One region of the Microbacterium sp. NPDC058269 genome, then DNA from elsewhere that is predicted to be linked to it. Evidence: predicted binding sites of a transcription regulator. Region 1 holds the regulator's gene; each other region holds the start of a gene.

Region 1 (6,076 bases):
TGCAGCGTCAGACGGCCGATCTCTCGGTGGTGCGCGCGGCCCTCGCCGAGGAGCTCACTCAGCGCAAGGCAGCCGCCGCCTCCGTCGACCGCGACGGGGAGACCGTGGTTCCTCCGGCCCCGCGCACGGTCGAGCCGCCGGAGCCCGCACGTGCGCCGGAAATCGACGCCGCCTCGAACACCGTGGAGCCTCCCGCGGTCGTGGAACCGCCGGCGGTGATCCGTCCGCGAACTCACCCGATCACTCTGCCGACGGTCGATGTCGCCGAGCTCGGTGTCGCCGATCGTCTCGGACTCTCCGACGAAGACGACGAGGAAGTGGGCCCGACCTCATGAGAATCGGACTCATCCTGACCGAGGCCCTGGGTGGGCTGCGGCGGAACATCTCGATGGTGATCTCCGTCGTGCTCGTCACCTTCGTCTCCTTGACATTCGTAGGCGCCGCGATCCTCATGCAGGGGCAGATCGGCGTCATGCGCGGCTACTGGGCCGAGCGCGCCCAGGTGGCGGTGTACATGTGCTCCGCGGTCTCGGAATCCGAGACGTGTCTCGACGGCGCGGCGAGCGAGGAGCAGGTCGCCGCCGTCCGCGCACAACTCGAGGGCGACGCGCTCAAGCCGCTCATCAGCTCGATGACGTTCGACACCAAGGAAGAGACGTACGCCAAGCTCGTCGATCAGCTCGGCGCGGACCAGGCGAGCGTGCTCACGCCCGACCAGGCCTTCGAGGTGTTCTTCGTCACCATGAAGGACCCGGGTCAGTCTCAGGTGCTCGCCGAGGCCTTCAGCGGACAAGCCGGCGTCGAGCAGGTCAAGGACCAGCTGCAGTACCTGGAGCCGCTGTTCTCCGCGTTGACCGTGGCGACCTACATCGCGGTGGGAATCGCCGTGCTCATGCTCATCGCGGCCACTCTGCTGATCGGCACGACCATCCGGCTGTCGGCGTATGCGAGGCGCAAGGAGATCGGCATCATGCGCCTGGTCGGAGCGTCCAACCGCTTCATCCAGACGCCGTTCGTCCTGGAGGGCGTCTTCGCCGCCTTCCTCGGCTCGGCTCTGGCCAGCGCTGCGGTCGTCGCCGGTGTGCACTTCGGAGTGAACGGCTACCTGCGCGGGAGGGTTCCGTTCATCACGACCTGGGTGACGATGCAGGACGCGGCCCTGGTGGTCCCCGTCCTGATCGGCATCGGCGTGATCCTCGCCGCGCTCTCCGCCGGGTTCGCGATCCGACGCTGGCTGCGTACCTGATAGCCTGAAAGGCTGCTCGGTCGGAACGATCGATCGGGCTCATCACGGCAACAGGAGAGCATCATGCCCAGGGAACGCGGAGAGAAGGTCGTCGCGACCAATCGTCGCGCACGTCACGACTACACGATCGAGAAGTCGTACGAAGCGGGGATGGTGCTCACCGGCACCGAGGTCAAGTCGCTGCGCCAGGGTCGAGCCAACCTCAGTGACGGCTACGCGTTCGTCAAGGGCAACGAGGTGTTCCTCGACTCGGTGCACATCCCCGAGTACTCGCAGGGGCACTGGACGAACCACTCGGCCAAGCGCATCCGCAAGCTGCTGCTGCACCGCGAGGAGATCGCGAAGATCGCACACGCGGTCTCGGCCGGGGGATACACCCTGATCCCGCTGAAGCTCTACTTCTCCGACGGTCGCGCCAAGGTCGAGATCGCCCTGGCGAAGGGCAAGCGCGAATACGACAAGCGGCAGACCCTGCGCGAGCGTCAGGATACTCGCGAGGCCGATCGCGCCATGAGGCTGCGCAACCGCGTGGGGGAGTAGCCTCCGCCCGTCACGAGGCGACCCCTCGCGACGCCGCCCCTCGCGACGCGGCCCCTCACAGGCGCGGTTCGAAGCCGAAGACGCGGCCGAGGAAGGTCAGCTCGCGCTCGAGGGCGTCGACGATGGTGTCCCCGCTTCGGAAACCGTGTCCCTCGGCGGGATACAGCACGTACTCGTGGTCGATGCCACGTGCCGCGAGTGCGTCGCGGATCGCCTCGGACTGCGACGGAGGGACGACCCGGTCCTCCCCGCCCTGCAGGAGCAGCACGGGGACCGCGATGCGGTCGGTGTGCGTGAGCGGCGAACGCTCGATGTACAGCTGCTCGTACTCGGGGAGCGGGCCGACCAGACCGTCGATGTACGACGCCTCGAAGTCGTGGGTCTCTGCTGCCAGCATTCGCAGGTCGGCCACCCCGTAGCGGCTGATCCCTGCCGCGAAGGTGCCCCCGCGGACCAGCGCCGACAGCACCGTCCACCCGCCGGCCGATCCGCCGCGGATCGCGATGCGGTCGGGGTCGGCGAGTCCGGCGTCCGCGAGGCCCCGGGCTGCGGCGATCACATCGTCGACGTCGACCACGCCCCACTGTCCGTCGAGACGTTCGCGGTACTCGCGGCCGTAGCCGGTGGATCCGCCGTAGTTCACGTCGAGCACGCCGATTCCCCGGCTCGTGTAGAACGCGATCGCCGCTGATGCCGCGCCGGTCACGTGTGCCGTCGGTCCACCGTGCACCAGCACGATGTAGGGCGGGAGCTCGTCGTCGGACACCGTCGTCTCCGGGTTGGCGGGTGGATAGGCGAACGCGTGCACCGCGCCATGGGGGCCGTCGATCTCGATCGGCATCGCGGCGGGCATCCACAGCGGGTCGACCGGATCGCCGCCGCGCACCGCGACGACCTCTCCCGAGCCGACGTCGACGCACCACAGGCCGGCCGCCGCGCGTGAGCCGTTCCCGGAGACGAGCACGCGGGTGCCGTCGACGGCGTCGATGCTCACGTGGCCATCACCCGGGAGGTCGATCACGCTCACACCGCCGTCGGCGTCGATCATGACGACCTCGTCGCGTCCGTTGGTGCGGACGGCGACGATACGGCCGTCTTCGAGCGGCTGATACCAGCGGTTCCCGAGCACCCAGAGCCCGTAGCCCGTGTCGGCCTCGGAAGGGGCGTGTGGCCGCGCCGGGCCGGCGGCGACCACTCCGTCGAGGGCGACGAGGTGCAGGGCCCACCGACCTTCGGGGTCGTCGGCGAAGACCAGTTCCGTGTCACTGAGCCACTCCGGCTGCAGAGCCGCCCGGGAGGGAATCGTGTGCGGCGTCCCGCCGTCGACGCGGACGACCTGCACCCGCGCGCCCTCCCACGGCATCCGTCCCCGGTCCCAGGCGACCCATGAGACACGCGTCCCGTCGGGGGAGAGGGCGGGATGGGCGAAGAACCCGTCCCCTTGGACGACCACCTTGATCGCGGAGGCGTCCTCGGCGGCGGACCCGTCGAGCGGGATCTCGACGATCGCGCGGAGATGCGGCGTGGTCGAGAGGTCTTCGCGCACGGCCAGCAGTCGACCGTTCTGCACACGCAGACCTCCATGGGAGGGACCCGGCGCCGTGAGGGCGGTCAGGTCGCCTCCGCGGGTCAGACGACGGACCCGCTGGTCTCCTGCGTCGACGAAGTACAGGGTGCCGCGGTCATCGGCCGTCCAGGACCCTCCGCCGTACTCGTGCACGCGCGAGCGCGCATTCCAGGGGGCGGGGAGGATCTCGGCACCGGAGGAGCTCCGTACCGTCACCCGACCCTTCTCGGCCGGCACCGACTCGCCCCACCAGATCTCGGTGCCGACGAAGCGGGCACCGTCGATGCGCGGAGAGGAAGCGGCGACAGAGGCCGCGGAGAAGGGTGAGGGCCATGAACCGTAGGGCGACGACATGCTTCGAGCCTATGGGCCCAGGTGCCGCGTGCGCATACATCGAAGGCCCTCCCGGTATCCCGGGAGGGCCTTCGTCGTGTTGTCGAGCGTCAGACCGCGCGGAGCACGGCCACGATCTTGCCAAGGATCACGGACTCATCGCCGAGGATGGGCTCGAACGCGGAGTTGCGGGGAAGCAGCCAGGTGTGGCCGTCGCGTCGGCGCAGCACCTTCACCGTGGCCTCGCCGTCGAGCATCGCGGCGACGATCTCGCCGTTCTCCGCGCTGTTCTGGGAGCGCACGACGACCCAGTCGCCGTCGCAGATCGCGGCGTCGATCATCGACTCGCCGGAGACTTTGAGCATGAACAGATCACCCTTGCCCACCAGCTGGCGGGGGAGCGGGAAGATCTCCTCGACCTGCTGATCGGCGGTGATCGGCACGCCGGCCGCGATGCGTCCGACGAGAGGGACGAGCGCGGCGTCGCCGACGGGGGTCGCCACGTCTGCGGGGTTCTCGGTGCTGGCGCCGGGCAGGTCGATGAGCACTTCCATCGCCCTCGTCTTCCCGGGGTCGCGACGCAGGTAGCCGCTGAGTTCGAGCTGCCCGAGCTGGTGGGTGACGCTGGAGAGGGACTTGAGGCCTACCGCGTCGCCGATCTCGCGCATGCTCGGCGGGTAGCCGTGGTGCGCGATCGAGTTCTGGATGACCTCGAGGATCGCCATCTGCTTCGGGCTGAGGCTCTTCCGGCGACGCGTGCGCGGTGCCTCCGACTCGGGTGCGGAGTTCTCGCTCATGGTGCTCCTTAGGTGCGTGTTCCGACGTCCCTCTTCGAATGTCGGAGGCCCGTGGTGGGGTGTCCTTATCGAAACCGTATCCGAGAATCGGGCCGATCTGGAAGATCTGTTCGAGCGTGTCGGCCTATTTCCCGGTGTGGTTTCGAAGAATACTTGACAGATGTTCGAACTCGAAGATATATTCGGTACGTAGCTTCGCATTCACGGCTCCCGGCCGAGACGGGAATGCGAACGCTACGCCAACTTCCCCGGCAGCCTCACCGTTCCGGGACAGGCTAAGGAGCACCACATGAGCAGCATCGGCTTCAGCACCGCAGCAGTCATCCCGGCGTCGCCCCGTCCTTCGACGCGACTCCGACTGACGACGCGTGGTCGCGCCGTGCTGCTCGCCTTCGCTTCCGTGCCCCTCGCGATCGGCATCGCCTTCGCCGCTCTCAGCGGCGGCAGTGCGATCGCCTCGGGCGCAGACACGGCCGCCGTCAGTGTCGAGACCGTGACGGTCATGCCCGGAGACACTCTTTGGTCGATCGCCACCGGTGTCGCCCCCGAAGCCGATCCTCGCGACGTCATCGGGGAGATCAGCCGCATGAACCTGCTGCGCGGCGGTGAGCTCCAGGTCGGCCAGACGCTGGCCATCCCGGCTCAGTATGTGAACTGATCCGGATGTGAACTGATCCGGCCGTGGCGTCACCGCAGCAACTTTGCGTCATCGAGTCGGGGTGCCGCTTAACATGGGAAGGGTGACCCTCTCCCTCAACGATCTTCCGCTACGTGACGATCTTCGCGGACTGACGCCGTACGGCGCTCCGCAGGCGCCGCTTCCCATCGCGCTCAACGTGAACGAGAACACGCATCCGATCCCCGATGCGGTGGCGAGCGACATCCTCGACGATATCGCCGTCGCGATCCGTGATGTCAATCGGTATCCCGACCGAGAGTTCACCACCCTCCGCGAGTCTTTCGCCGAGTACCTGGGGCACGGGCTCACGCCCGAGCAGATCTGGGCCGGCAACGGGTCCAACGAGGTGCTCCAGCACATCCTCCAGGCGTTCGGCGGGCCAGGGCGTACCGCGTTCGGATTCGCGCCGACGTACTCGATGTACCCGCTGATCGCGCAGGGGACCGGGGCACGCTGGGTCGCCGGCACCCGTCAGTCTGACTACACGATCACTCCTGAGGAGGCAGCCGAGCAGGTGCGGGCGGCCGATCCTGACGTGGTGATCCTCTGCTCTCCCAATAACCCGACCGGCACCCCGCTCGGTCTCGACGTGATCGACGCCGTGTACGACGCGGCCAGGGGTATCGTGATCGTCGACGAGGCATATCAGGAGTTCGCGCCGCGCGACGCGGTCTCCGCCCTGACGCTGCTCGAAGGACGACCGCGGCTCGCAGTGTCGCGCACGATGAGCAAGGCCTTCGCCTTCGCCGGGGCGCGCGTCGGCTATCTCGCGGCCGACCCGGCGTTCATCGACGCGCTGCGACTGGTGCGGCTGCCCTATCACCTGAGCGCCCTCACCCAGGCGGCGGCCGTCGCAGCGCTGCGCAACGCAGACGTGATGCTCGGGATGGTCGAGGAGATCGTCGAACAGCGCG
Region 2 (6,076 bases), on a different contig from region 1:
GGGACCCGGATAGACCTCGACGGCACCCCACTCCTCGGCGAGGGCCGGGCGTGCTCCGATCCGGCGGCACTGACGCACGGATGCGGCGAGCGAGTCGACGTCACGGTCGTCTTCGAGCGCCGCCAGATCGATGGCCGGCAGGTCCGCGAGCCCCGTCCCGGTCAGACGAAGCGCCCCTCGGCTGTGCGGCGTCACGAGGCCGGCCATGAGTGTGAAGCCGTCGTCTCCACGCGGCTCGAGCTCGCCCCACATGGGCACCGAGAAGTTGATCGGCTGCGTGTCGGGCTCGGTGAGATCGTCGCGGCTGCGCCAGAAGAGGTGAGTCTGCGTCACGGAGACGCCCGGCTGCGGAGGCCCGATCGGTCGCTGCGTGCGGAAGATCACCGGCGAAAGGAGGTGGTCGTGGAGGTTCTGCCCGACACCGGGCGAATCCTGCACGACCGGGATGCCGAGAGCGGTGAGGTCGGCTGCCGGCCCGATACCCGAGCGGAGGAGGATCACGGGCGAGCCGATGGCACCGGCCGAGAGGATGACCTCGTCGGCGCGCAGCTCCTCGGAGTCGCTCCCCTCCCCCAACCGCACGCCGATCGCGCGTCCGTCGCTCACGATGACCGAGTGGACTTCGCGTCCCGTGCGGATCGTCAGGTTCTCTGCGACGGGCTGCGCATATGCCGTCCAGGTGTTGACCCGGCGCCCGTCTCGCATGGTCACCTGCTCCTGGGAGACTCCGTCGAGTGCACCCGCGTTGTAGTCCCGGTTGTGCGGCAGCCCTTCCTGCACCGCGGCGTCGATGATCGATGCCTGGATCGGCGAGAGCGGGTAGTCGTCGGTGACCGGCAGCAGGTCGTTCTCGATGGCGTCGTAGACGGGCTCGACCTCGGCCCAGCCCCAGCCGTGTGCGCCGCCGCGCTCCCACGCGTCGTAGTCGGAAGCGGCTCCGCGCACCCAGATCATGGCGTTGAGAGCGTGCGATCCCCCGGTCACCTTGCCGCGCGGCAGGTGCAGCCGACGGCCGCCCGCGTGCTCCTGGGGGACGGTGAAGTAGTCCCAGTCCTCTGCGGAGTGCCAGAGCTCGCCCGCGCGGGAGGGGTCGTGGATGGCCGGGTTCGTGTCATACCCGCCGGCTTCGACGAGCGTCACGGCGACACCGGCGTCTGCAAGGCGTCGCGCGACGATCGCTCCTGAGGTGCCGGCTCCGACCACGATGGCAGAGCGCACGGGTCAGCCCTTCCGGCCTGGACCCGAGACGACCTGGGTGACGGCGACGGATTTGAGTCCCTCGACGCCGAACTCCAGCCCGTAGCCCGAGCTCTTCACCCCGCCGAACGGCACCATCGGGTGCAGTCCGCCATGGGAGTTGATCCACACCGTGCCGGACTGCATCCGAGAGGCCGCGTCACGCGCCGCCTCCGGGTCGCTCGACCAGACCGAGGCACCGAGGCCGACGTCGAGGGAGTTCGCCCAGGTGAAGGCCTCATCGACGTCGCTGTACCGGATCACGGGCAGTGCGGGGCCGAACTGCTCCTCCCGCACGAGCGCCGCGTCGTTGTCGATGTCGGCGACGATGGTGGGTCGATAGAAGAGTTCGCCGAGTTCGGGGGCGGACTCGCCACCGGTGACGATGCGCGCGCCGCGGCTCCTGGCATCGTCGACGAGCCGGCTGACGATGTCGAACTGTGCGCGGTTCTGCAGCGGCCCCAGCACGTTGTTCTCGTCGAGTCCGTTGCCCATCGGCACGGAGCCGGCGATCGCGGCCAGTGCGTCGACGACCTCGTCGTACACGGAGTCGTGCACGTACAGGCGCTTCATCGCGGCGCAGGTCTGTCCGGTGTTGATGAAGGCACCCCAGAAGAGGTCTTCGGCGATCGCCGCGGCGTCGGTGCCGGGAAGCACGATGCCGGCGTCGTTGCCGCCGAGTTCGAGCGTCAGACGAGCGAGGTTGCCGGCCGAACTCTCGATGATGCGGCGTCCGGTCGCGGTCGAACCGGTGAACATGATCTTGGCGATGTCGGGGTGCGAGGCGAGTCGGGCGCCGACCTCGCGGTCGCCGGAGAGGCCGATCAAGACGTCGGCCGGCAGCACCTCGTTGATCACGGCGATCATCGCGAGCACGCTCAACGGCGTGTACTCGCTCGGCTTCGCCACGACGGTGTTGCCCATCCGCAGGGACGGGCCGATCTGCCAGATGCTGATCATGAGCGGCCAGTTCCATGGGCCGATGGCGCCGACCACCCCGGCCGCCTTGTAGACGAGCTCGGCGTGCAGGGCCTCGTCATCGACCAGCACCTGCGGCTCGATCACCGTGGTGGCGTTGGTGCGCAGCCAGGCGGAACACGCGCCGAGCTCGAAGCGGGCATTGGGACCGTTGAGGGGCTTCCCCTGCTCGCGGGAGAGCAGGTGCGCGAGGGCTTCGGCATTGGCGTCGATGGCATCAGCCGCGGCGAGAAGAAGCGCGCTCCGCTTCTCGTGACCCAGGGCCTCCCACCCCGGTTGGGCGCTTTTCGCTCGGGCGATCGCATCGTCGAGGTCGGCGACCGATGCCACGGGGGCGCGGCCGATCACCTCGCGGGTCGCGGCATCCGGGATGTCCCGGCCTGCGCCTTCCGGCGCCTGGATGCGGTCGAGCAGCGCTGCAGCTGCGGAAGCGGCGGAATCGGACATCGGGACTCTCCTTCGAGCGTGGCGCGGCCAGCGACAGTCGAGAAGCTGGTCGTCTTCTCATTGTCGACGGCCGTCCGTCGCCGCACTTGTCGCGGAGTGCGCCGCAGATGTCCGAGTGCGAAGGATGACATGATCCGGTTGGCCGCCGAGCCGCAGGCCGGTGCCGAGCCGCAGGCCGGTGCCGAGCCGCAGGCCGGTGCCGAGCCGCAGGCCGGTGCCGAGCCGCAGGCCGGTGCCGAGCCGCAGGCCGGTGCCGAGCCGCAGGCCGGTGCCATGTGCCGGGTGAAGCCGATCGCCGCGATGGCGCGAGCCTCCGACGCCCTCATACCGCGGTACCCTCAGGCGGCGATGTCGAAGCGTGCGCGACCGCCGAGCCTCGGGGCCTGCTCAGGGTCGACATATCGCGGCGGGATGAACCACACCCGGGCCCCGCCCCCACTTCCACTTCCACTTCCACTTCCGCTCCCGGTCCCGGTCCCGGCAACGCTCCCGGCCCCGGTCGCGCTCCCACTCCCGCTCGCGGTCCGGCTCCCGGCAGCGTCGATGCGGATCTCCCACCCGTTGTCGTGGATGCGATGGTGACAGGTCTCGCACAGCAGCACTCCGTTGGAGAGATCGGTCGGCCCGTGATCGCGTTTCCACCAGCGGATGTGATGCGCCTTCGTCATCTCCGGCGGCAACCCGCACATCGCACATCCCCCATCCCGCTCCACCAATGCCAGGCGTTGCGCCCGGGTGAACAACCGCTTCTCCCGACCCCAGTCGAGAATCTCACTGTCCCCGCCGAGAACACAGGGGATCACCCCGCCCCCAGCCGCCATCCGCCGCGCCACCCCGACACTGACCGGCTGATCGACACCGTCCACGGTCGCCGATCCGGTGCCGGCTTCCAGGTCGTCGAGGTCCATCCGCACGATCACGGTCGCTCCGGCCACCGGAACCCGCCGCTCGCACCCGAGCACGTGCGCACAGAACACGGCGAGAGCATCGGCCTGGATCATCGGCACCGTCCGCCGATCGGCATCGGGAGCATCCCCATCGGGAGCGTCCTTCCGCGCGGCGAACACCGCCGTCACGAACCCCCGGATCGCCGTCACCACAGGCGCCGCGGTCTCCACATCGAGCACCGCGTTCAGATGCACCATGCCATCACGCTCGAACAGCGACAACGCCCGCTTGCCACGCCGCTCTTCCTCCTTCGGCTCCAACCCATCCGGGTCGAGCCATGCTTCCACCCGGACCACGAGCTTGCGCACATCATCAAGCGCGAGCCCTGCCGCCTTCTCCGCCAGCATCCGCTCCCCCTCGGCGACGCGATCCACCCCCGCGGCAACCCGGCACCGATCGAGCGCCGCGATGATCAACGCCGCCGCCGGAGCACCCAGCGCACCCGCATCCAGCGCCGCACTCACCAACGGATACTTCGCCGGCAGACGCGCCCCCAGAAGATCACTCCGCGGGGCCGTCGCCTCACCCACCTTGACCAGACGCGACGCATCACCCGTCGACACCCCCGTGGCGGCCGCGATCAACGTCGCCGGGTTACGAAAACCCTGCTGCTTCGCCAGACCCTCCACACCGAGCTCCGGACGCGACTCCCGAGCAATACACGCCGCCACCGAGACATGCACCGCGTCCAACCGACGCCGCAACACCCCGATCGACTCACTCACCGCAACCAGCTGCTCCCGCGACAGCTCTCCCGAGTCACCCGCATCCGACCACGCCTCATCGAGACGGGACATCGCCTCGTGCAACGCGGTCAGTTTCGACATACTTGATTTTACCGCGAGCCAGTCGAACATTCGAAGTTTTGTTCGACCCCATGCCGGGATATCAGCCGCGCTTCTCTGCCCTTCTCCCGCTCCTGAAACGAGCCCGTACCGCGCACGCGACCGCGTGTAGAGCACTCCGCACTCGCCGTGGGAATCCTGCACGCCGCCCTCGCGTTCTCCTTCTCGGACCCTCCACGAAAGGCCCCCGATGACAGATCGCCCTCGCCGTTCGGCTTGGCCGCCCCTGCTGGTCGCGATCGCGCTGGAGGTCACCGCGACCCTCTCGCTGCGTGCGGCCGAGGGGTTCACGCATCCCCTCTGGCTGATCGTCGTGGTTCTGGGCTATTCCGGCTCGCTGTGGCTGCTGTCGGTCGTGCTCGATCGCGGGATGCCCGTCGGAGTGGCGTACGGCATCTGGTCGGCGATCGGAGTCGTGCTCACCGCTGTGCTCGGCACCGTGTTGTTCGGCGAACTGCTGGGGCCGGTGCAGATCATCGGCGTCGGCGTGATCGTGGTCGGCGTGCTGCTCGTCGAACTCGGTTCCCACACGCGCGAGGCGACGGAGATCACCCCATGACCTGGCTGCTCCTCTCCCTCGCGATCGCCAGCGAGGTCACCGCGACGTTGAGTCTGCGCGCATCCGAGGGGCTGCGCCGTCGCCGTTGGATCCCCGTGATCGTCGTCGGCTACCTCGCGGCATTCACACTGCTCGGCACGATCCTGGCGCTGGGAATGCCGGTGGGCGTCGCCTACGGAATCTGGGCCGCCGCCGGCGTCGCACTGACCGCCGTGCTGGGACGGGTCATCTTCAAAGACCATTTCTCGGCCATGATGGCCGTCGGTGTCGCGCTCATCGCCGTCGGGGTGGGGATGATCGAGTTCGGCGGCGGGCACTGATCGCCGCGGTGATCAGTACCCGCCCGTGCGATGGGCTCCACGAGGTCATCGCCTAGGATCCGAGTGTGTCCGACCTCGCCGCTCGATTCCCGATCGGCTCCGCCGTTCGCGCCGTACGATTTCCGACAACCACGGCGGTCTTGCGGTCGCTGGGCGGCACGCGTCTGACGGCGGAGTTCGTGGTCCTCGTCGATTCCGGTCAGGTGCGACTCATCGGCTGGCGTCGATCAGACTCCCTCTGGGACTTTCCCACTGCGGATGTCGTCGCCGTTTCGTGCGCGGAGACCAGCACTTCCCCGCCGTACCCCCAGGTCGGACTCGCGATCGTTCTCACTCTCCGGACAGGAGCCGGCTACGTCGACCTGCCGATCGTGCCGGTCTCCGACGACGGCAAGCGGTCGTTGACGTGGCAGGACGGCGAGGTGCGGGGCTTGGCTCATCGACTCTCGACGGCGATCGAGATCACGCGCTGAGCGAGCGCAGACCCGCGTGCGGGTGTTCCTCACGCACGGAGAACCGCCGCTTTCGCCGCGTTCACGAGTTCCGTGTAGTTCGGCATCAACGGCTCGACCAGCTTCGTCTCGAGTTGCGATTCCAGGTCCCGCAGCACGCGCTGCTCCGCCTCATCGACGACGAGCTCTTTCGCATCGGCCGCAGCCGCGAGCCACTCGAAGAGCACCAGCGCCTCGGCGGATGTCAGCCGCAGTTCGACGTTCACGTCCGTCATGTCCACTCCTTCGCGA
Region 3 (6,076 bases), on a different contig from region 1:
CGTCGCGCACGCGCTCCTCGGCGACCCCGGCGCCCTTGTCTTCGACGAACCGGCCAACGGACTCGACCCCGAGGGAATCCGCTGGATGCGACTCCTGATGCGTCGTCTCGCCGACGAAGGACGCACGGTTCTCGTGTCGTCGCACGTCCTCAGCGAGGTCGAGCAGGTCGCCGACAACGTTCTGGTGCTCTCGAAGGGCACGCTCGTGCTGGCCAGCGGCATCGAGACGCTCGCCGACCCGAAGGGCGGCTCCGTCATCGTGGATGCCGCCGATCGCGGCGCGCTGACGTCCGCTCTCGCTGCGGCCGGTTTCGACATCGAAGTGCTGCGCTCGGGTCTGACGGTACGCGGCGGAGATGCCGGCACGGTCGGAGCCGTCGCGGCCGACGCGGGCATCGCCCTGAGCACCCTGGTGCAGCGTGGACCGACGCTCGAAGACGTCTTCATCGACCTGATGCGTGGCGGCCGGTTCGTGCCGAGCGCTCCGGCGACGCCCCCGCCCCTCGCGGCGGCCCCCTCCGAGTCCGCTCCCGAAGATGCCGCCCCCTCCGAGCCAGCCCTCGAAGACGCACTGGGCGAGTCCACTCCGGCACCCGTCGATTCCGTGGTGGCCATCCCGGTCGCGGCGGCGGCGGCGTGGGCGGCCGAGGCCGCCTCCGCTCCTGCGGGCGAGGCCGTGGCCGACGACCTCGCGGCCTCCGTGCGCACCGACGACGACTCGGAGCGCATCACGGACGAACCGGGCACCCCTTCCGACGACGCAGATGCGGCCCCGCAAGAAGTTCCCGCCGACGACGCCTCCGCCGGTGCTGCCACCGAGGGTACTTCTCCCTCCGGCGCGGACGCCCCGGCAGTCGATAGCGCGGAAGCCGGCAGCGCGGAGGCCGACGCCCTCGCAACCGAGGACGAGCACTCCGAGGACGAGCACTCCGAGGGCGAGCACTCCGAGGACGAGCACTCCGAGGACGAGCAGAGCCCCGTCGCCCACGACGACGACGCCACCGTCGAGGAGGCTCCGACACGATCGTTCGATGAGATTCTGTTCGGCGCCGCGGCACCGGCCGAGGCGTCCGACGCACCCTCGGCGGACCTCACGACCGGCGACGAGCACCACAGCGGCGTCGAGGTCTTCGCCGATCTCCACGACGGGACCGACGCCACGGACGTGAGCGGCTCCGATGACGAGCAGGCCGCGGCCTCCGAGGACGACGACGCTCTCGAGTCCGGCACCGACGACGTCGCCTCTTCTGCCGATGACGAGGATCCCCGCTCTGCGGCGGTGAGCTCCATGCTCGCGGCGGCTGCGCGCGCCTACTACGAGGACGAGCCCAAGGACTACCCGCTGAGCGCCGAGAGCGAGACGGCCGAGGGTGAGGACGAGACGGCCGAGGAAGAGACGACGGTCGGCGAGGACTCCGACACCGACGAACACCTCCAGAACCACGACACCGACAATCACGACGCCGAGAACCACGACACCGAGAACCACGACACCGACGAGCACCGTCACGGCTGAGCGTCTCGGCTGACGAGAACGCCCTCCAGACCTCGGGTCGTGGAGGGCGTTCTGCGTTCACGGGGAGGCCGCGCGTCTGACCGCGCGGGCTCGTGGGTGCGTCGCGTCAGGCGGGACGAGGGCGGATGACGGGACGACGACGTCCCTTCGAGACGGGGACCGGTGCAGTCGCTACGATCTCCTCGACGTTCGCCGGCTCGTCCGACACCTCGAGTCGCAGGGCCTGCGTGAGCGCGAGCCCGTGGCTCGTGGTGAGGATCAGACGTCGGTATTGCTCGTCGCCCTCGAGGTCGATCACGACACTCGGACGGCGTCGGCGGATGAGCACGAAGTCGAGGCTGCCTGCGGCCTTCCAGCTGCCTGCAGCGAGAACACCGGGGATGTGCGTCCCGGGGTTGGGAACTCCGCGGAGCCAGGTCCACGCGTCTTCCGTCAGCTGCACCTTGGTGATGGTGTCGCGCGCGATCCGCAGGTTGTCGCGGTGGAAGGTGGCGGCACGTTCGATCGGCGAGAGCACGACCTCCAGTTGCGTCTGGTCCAGCAACAACGTCACCATGTCACCCAGTCTGCCAGCGCCGCCCTGCCAGTTGTCTGGAAGTTGTTCACAGGAACGCAACAATCCCTTGTCGATCAGCACCAGTCATCATGATTCCCCTTCCGCTTTCGAACATATGTACTATACTCGAAGAATGAAGGCATCCACGAACAGCATCGATCAGCGCGAGGCGCTGCTCGATGCCTGGGTGGAGAAACGGCGATGCATCGCGGCGCTCGAAGCGGAAGCCTCCACCCTCCTCGCCGATCGACTGCGGCTGCTCGACGACGATGTCCGCGAGCAGCCGCAGCATCGCGAGTCGATCCATCGGTCGATGATCGCGGAGTACTCTGCGGCCGGTCGCATGTCGAAGGGCAGCATCGAGTACGCCTTCAGCGACGCCCACTTCCTCGAGGCCGAGCACCCCATCGTGCGAGACGCGTTTCGCCGCGGTGCGATCAGTGCGGCCCATGTCCGAGAGATCGTGCGGGAGGGAGTCATCGTGCGGCAGGGGGTCCGCGAGGGTCGAACAGACGCCGAGACCCTCACCGTCTACGACACGGGGGCGCTCGTCGTGGCCGAACAGGACTCTCCCGCGCGCACCCGCACGATGGTGCGCCAGATCGCCTCCTCCCTCGCCGGCGAGACCGTGGTCGAACGTCACCGACGGGCCCACGGCGAACGATCGGTCACGCTGAGGGCGCTCGACGACGGCCTCGCACTACTCCAGGTCGTGCTTCCGGAGCACCTCGCCCACGCGATTCTCGACCGCCTGACCCGGCTCGCACAGCACGTCATCGCCACGCGCGGTGATCGCGCCGCTCGCGCCGACGAGGTGCCGATGCTGTCTCCGGACGAGCTCGACTCGGGCGCCGACCAGGTCTTCCTGCAGGATCTGGCCGCCGACGACTCCCGCCGAGACGACCCTGTGCTCAATAGGTATCCCGTCAACGACCCCCGATTCGATGCCCACGTCATCTTCGGTGAGGGCGACACCTTCACGACCGATCCATCCCTCGGTGGCCCGCACCTCCTGACCGACGAGCGCGGCATCGATGCGGTGCGCACCGATCTGCTCAGCGACCTGCTCCTGACCACCGACCCCTCTGCGGCCGAGGGCACCGCGCTGGAGAGCATCCAGGCGCGCATTCAGGTCACGATCGCTGCCGAGACGCTGGCAGGAGGAGACGAACGGCCGGCCGAGCTCGATGGGATCGGCGCGCTGCATCCGGACGTCGCCCGCGATCTCGCCGGTCGCAACGGAGGCTGGTCCCGCCTCTTCCTCGACGGCGCGGGCACCGTGACGGCCACAGCCGCCTACGCCCCGACGACGGCGATGCGGCGGCACCTTCAGGCCCGCGATCAGCATTGTCGATTCCCCGGGTGCCGCACACCGGTCCACAGGTGTCAGGTCGACCACAATCACGACCGTGCCAAGGGCGGAAGCACGTCGATCGATAACCTCAGCCACTTCTGCGTGGGACACCACTCGCTGAAGCACCCCGACATCGCCGAGAAGCACCGTTGGCGTGCGAGACAGCTCCCCGGAGGCGACATCGAGTGGACCAGCCCACTCGGCCGCCTCTACACAGACGCATCACCGCGCCGCGTCATGTTCGTCTGACCGGAGTCGCCCCTACGGACGTGCTGCCGCCGCGGCAGCAGCAGCGACCGGAAGCGCGGCCTCGATCAGCTGCAGCTCCTCCTCGCCGTGTGCCGCCGTGAGGAACCACGCCTCGAACACGCTCGGCGGAAGCGCCACGCCCTGCTCGCGCAGCGAGTGGAAGAACGGTGCGTAGCGGAACGAATCCTGCGCCTGGGCTTCGGCATAGTCGCTCGGCGCCGAAGCACGGAAGGAGGCGTTGAACAGGTTTCCGGCGGTAGCGACCGCGTGCGTGACGCCGGCCGACGTGAGCGCGGCATCGAGAGCAGTCGACACCCGTGCGGAGGCGGCGTCGACGGTCGCATAGACCTCCGGCGTCGCGAGCCGCAGCGTCGCCAGACCCGCAGCGACCGAGAGCGGGTTGCCCGAGAGCGTGCCCGCCTGGTAGACCGGCCCGAGCGGCGCGAGCAGATCCATGACGTCGGCCCGTCCTCCGAGCGCGGCCAGCGGCATCCCTCCGCCGACGACCTTGCCGAACGTGAAGATGTCGGGCAGGTAGTCCTCGCCCGCTGCCGCCTGCAGACCCCAGTAACCTGCCGGGTGTACCCGGAACCCGGTGAGCACCTCATCCAGGATCATCAGCGCACCGTGGCCGTGCGCGGTCTCGGCGATCAGACGGTTGAATCCGGGGAGCGGGGCGACGACGCCCATGTTCGCTGCCGACGCCTCGACGATGACGGCGGCGATGCGCTGACCGTGCTCGGCGAACACCGCAGCCAGCGCATCCGGGTCGTTGTAACCGATCACGAGGGTCTGTGCGGCGATCGGCGCCGGCACCCCGGCCGAGCCGGGAAGGGCAAGTGTCGCGACCCCGGAGCCCGCCTCGGCGAGGAGGCCGTCGGAGTGACCGTGGTAATGCCCGGCGAACTTCACGAGCAGATCGCGACCGGTGGCCCCCCGCGCGAGCCGGATCGCCGTCATCGTCGCCTCGGTCCCGGTGGAGACCAGCCGCACACGCTCGACGGGACGGATCTCGCCGAACCGCACACGGTCGGCGATCAGCGCGGCGAGTTCGACCTCGCCCTCCGTCGGAGCGCCGAAAGACAGCCCACGGGACGCGGCTTCCTGCACGGCGGCGACGATCTCGGGATGCGCATGCCCGAGAAGGGCAGGGCCCCATGACGCGACGAGGTCGACGTACTCGCGGCCCGCCGCATCCGTGACCCGCGCGCCCTTCGCCGAGGCGAGGAACCGCGGCGTGCCACCGACCGACCCGTAGGCGCGCACCGGGGAGTTGACCCCGCCGGGGATCACCGCACGGGCAGCGGAGAACAGGTCGTCATTGCGGTCGGTCATGAAGGAGAGCTCCTCGGAGAGATCAGTCGCGCAGCCAACCGGCCGCTTCGGTGGCCCAGTAGGTGAGCACCGCATCCGCACCGGCGCGGCGGATGGAGAGAAGGGATTCGAGGATGGCAGCGCGACGATCGATCCAACCGTTCGCACCGGCGGCCTCGATCATCGCGTACTCCCCGGACACCTGATATGCCCACACCGGAATGCTCACGGTGTCTCGCACCTCGCGCAGCACGTCGAGGAAGGCCATGGCCGGCTTCACCATGACGATGTCAGCGCCCTCGGCCTCGTCGACGACAGCCTCCCGCACGCCCTCGCGCCGGTTGCCCGGATCGAGCTGGTACGTGCGGCGGTCGCCCTTCAGCTGAGAGTCGACGGCCTCGCGGAAGGGTCCGTAGAAGGCACTCGCGTACTTCGCGGCATAGGCGAGCAGAAGCGTGTCGGTGAAGCCCTCGGCATCAAGGGCGTTGCGGATCACGGCGACCTGGCCGTCCATCATCCCGGAGAGACCCAGCAGCTGCGACCCGGCACGCGCCTGCGCGAGCGCCATGGACGTGTACCGCTCGAGCGTCGCGTCGTTGTCCACGGAGCCGTCGGCCGCGAGCACGCCGCAGTGTCCGTGATCGGTGAACTCGTCGAGACACAAGTCGGTCTGCACGACGAGCGCGTCGCCGACCTCGGCGGCCAGCGCTTCGGTCGCGACGTTCAGGATGCCGCGCGGATCATCGGCACCCGAGCCGACGGCGTCACGCACTGCGGGTACACCGAACAGCATCACGCCGCCGACGCCGGCTTCCGCAGCCTCGACCGCTGCCGCACGCAGCGAGTCGAGCGAATGCTGGGCGACGCCCGGCATCGACCCGATCTGCACCGGCTGGTCGATGCCTTCGCGCACGAAGAGCGGCAGCACGAGCTGCCGCGGCTGCAACGAGGTCTCGCGCACCAGATCGCGCACCGCACGAGACTGACGCAGCCGCCTCAGCCGGACGTCGGGGAAGCTCACGGCGCGAACTCGTCGGCCGCGTGCGGAAGGGTGAAGTGCGAGACCGCGTCGATCAGCGCATCGATG

The links. The regulator LexA, encoded in region 1, represses DNA repair genes until DNA is damaged. The targets are predictions, from matches to a motif close to TCGAACANNTGTTCGA.
Region 2: the regulator LexA is predicted to act here: its motif matches at 4,467-4,482, upstream of ACFVWL_RS00725 (DUF222 domain-containing protein).
Region 3: the regulator LexA is predicted to act here: its motif matches at 2,180-2,195, upstream of ACFVWL_RS04575 (DUF222 domain-containing protein).

The regions. Positions count from the first base shown of each region.
Region 1 is NZ_JBHVXT010000002.1:1,042,166-1,048,241, forward strand. Features, by position in the region: gene ftsE (cell division ATP-binding protein FtsE) at 1-335, shown strand, start outside; gene ftsX (permease-like cell division protein FtsX) at 332-1,246, shown strand; gene smpB (SsrA-binding protein SmpB) at 1,310-1,786, shown strand; gene ACFVWL_RS13420 (S9 family peptidase) at 1,842-3,707, opposite strand; gene lexA (transcriptional repressor LexA) at 3,797-4,483, opposite strand; gene ACFVWL_RS13430 (LysM peptidoglycan-binding domain-containing protein) at 4,773-5,141, shown strand; gene ACFVWL_RS13435 (histidinol-phosphate transaminase) at 5,224-6,076, shown strand, end outside.
Region 2 is NZ_JBHVXT010000001.1:151,478-157,553, forward strand. Features, by position in the region: gene ACFVWL_RS00715 (GMC family oxidoreductase) at 1-1,218, opposite strand, end outside; gene ACFVWL_RS00720 (aldehyde dehydrogenase family protein) at 1,222-2,661, opposite strand; gene ACFVWL_RS00725 (DUF222 domain-containing protein) at 3,000-4,436, opposite strand; gene ACFVWL_RS00730 (DMT family transporter) at 4,645-5,013, shown strand; gene ACFVWL_RS00735 (DMT family transporter) at 5,010-5,333, shown strand; gene ACFVWL_RS00740 (hypothetical protein) at 5,399-5,806, shown strand; gene ACFVWL_RS00745 (hypothetical protein) at 5,836-6,060, opposite strand.
Region 3 is NZ_JBHVXT010000001.1:918,343-924,418, forward strand. Features, by position in the region: gene ACFVWL_RS04565 (ATP-binding cassette domain-containing protein) at 1-1,516, shown strand, start outside; gene ACFVWL_RS04570 (hypothetical protein) at 1,623-2,072, opposite strand; gene ACFVWL_RS04575 (DUF222 domain-containing protein) at 2,206-3,675, shown strand; gene ACFVWL_RS04580 (glutamate-1-semialdehyde 2,1-aminomutase) at 3,688-5,010, opposite strand; gene hemB (porphobilinogen synthase) at 5,033-6,010, opposite strand; gene ACFVWL_RS04590 (uroporphyrinogen-III synthase) at 6,007-6,076, opposite strand, start outside.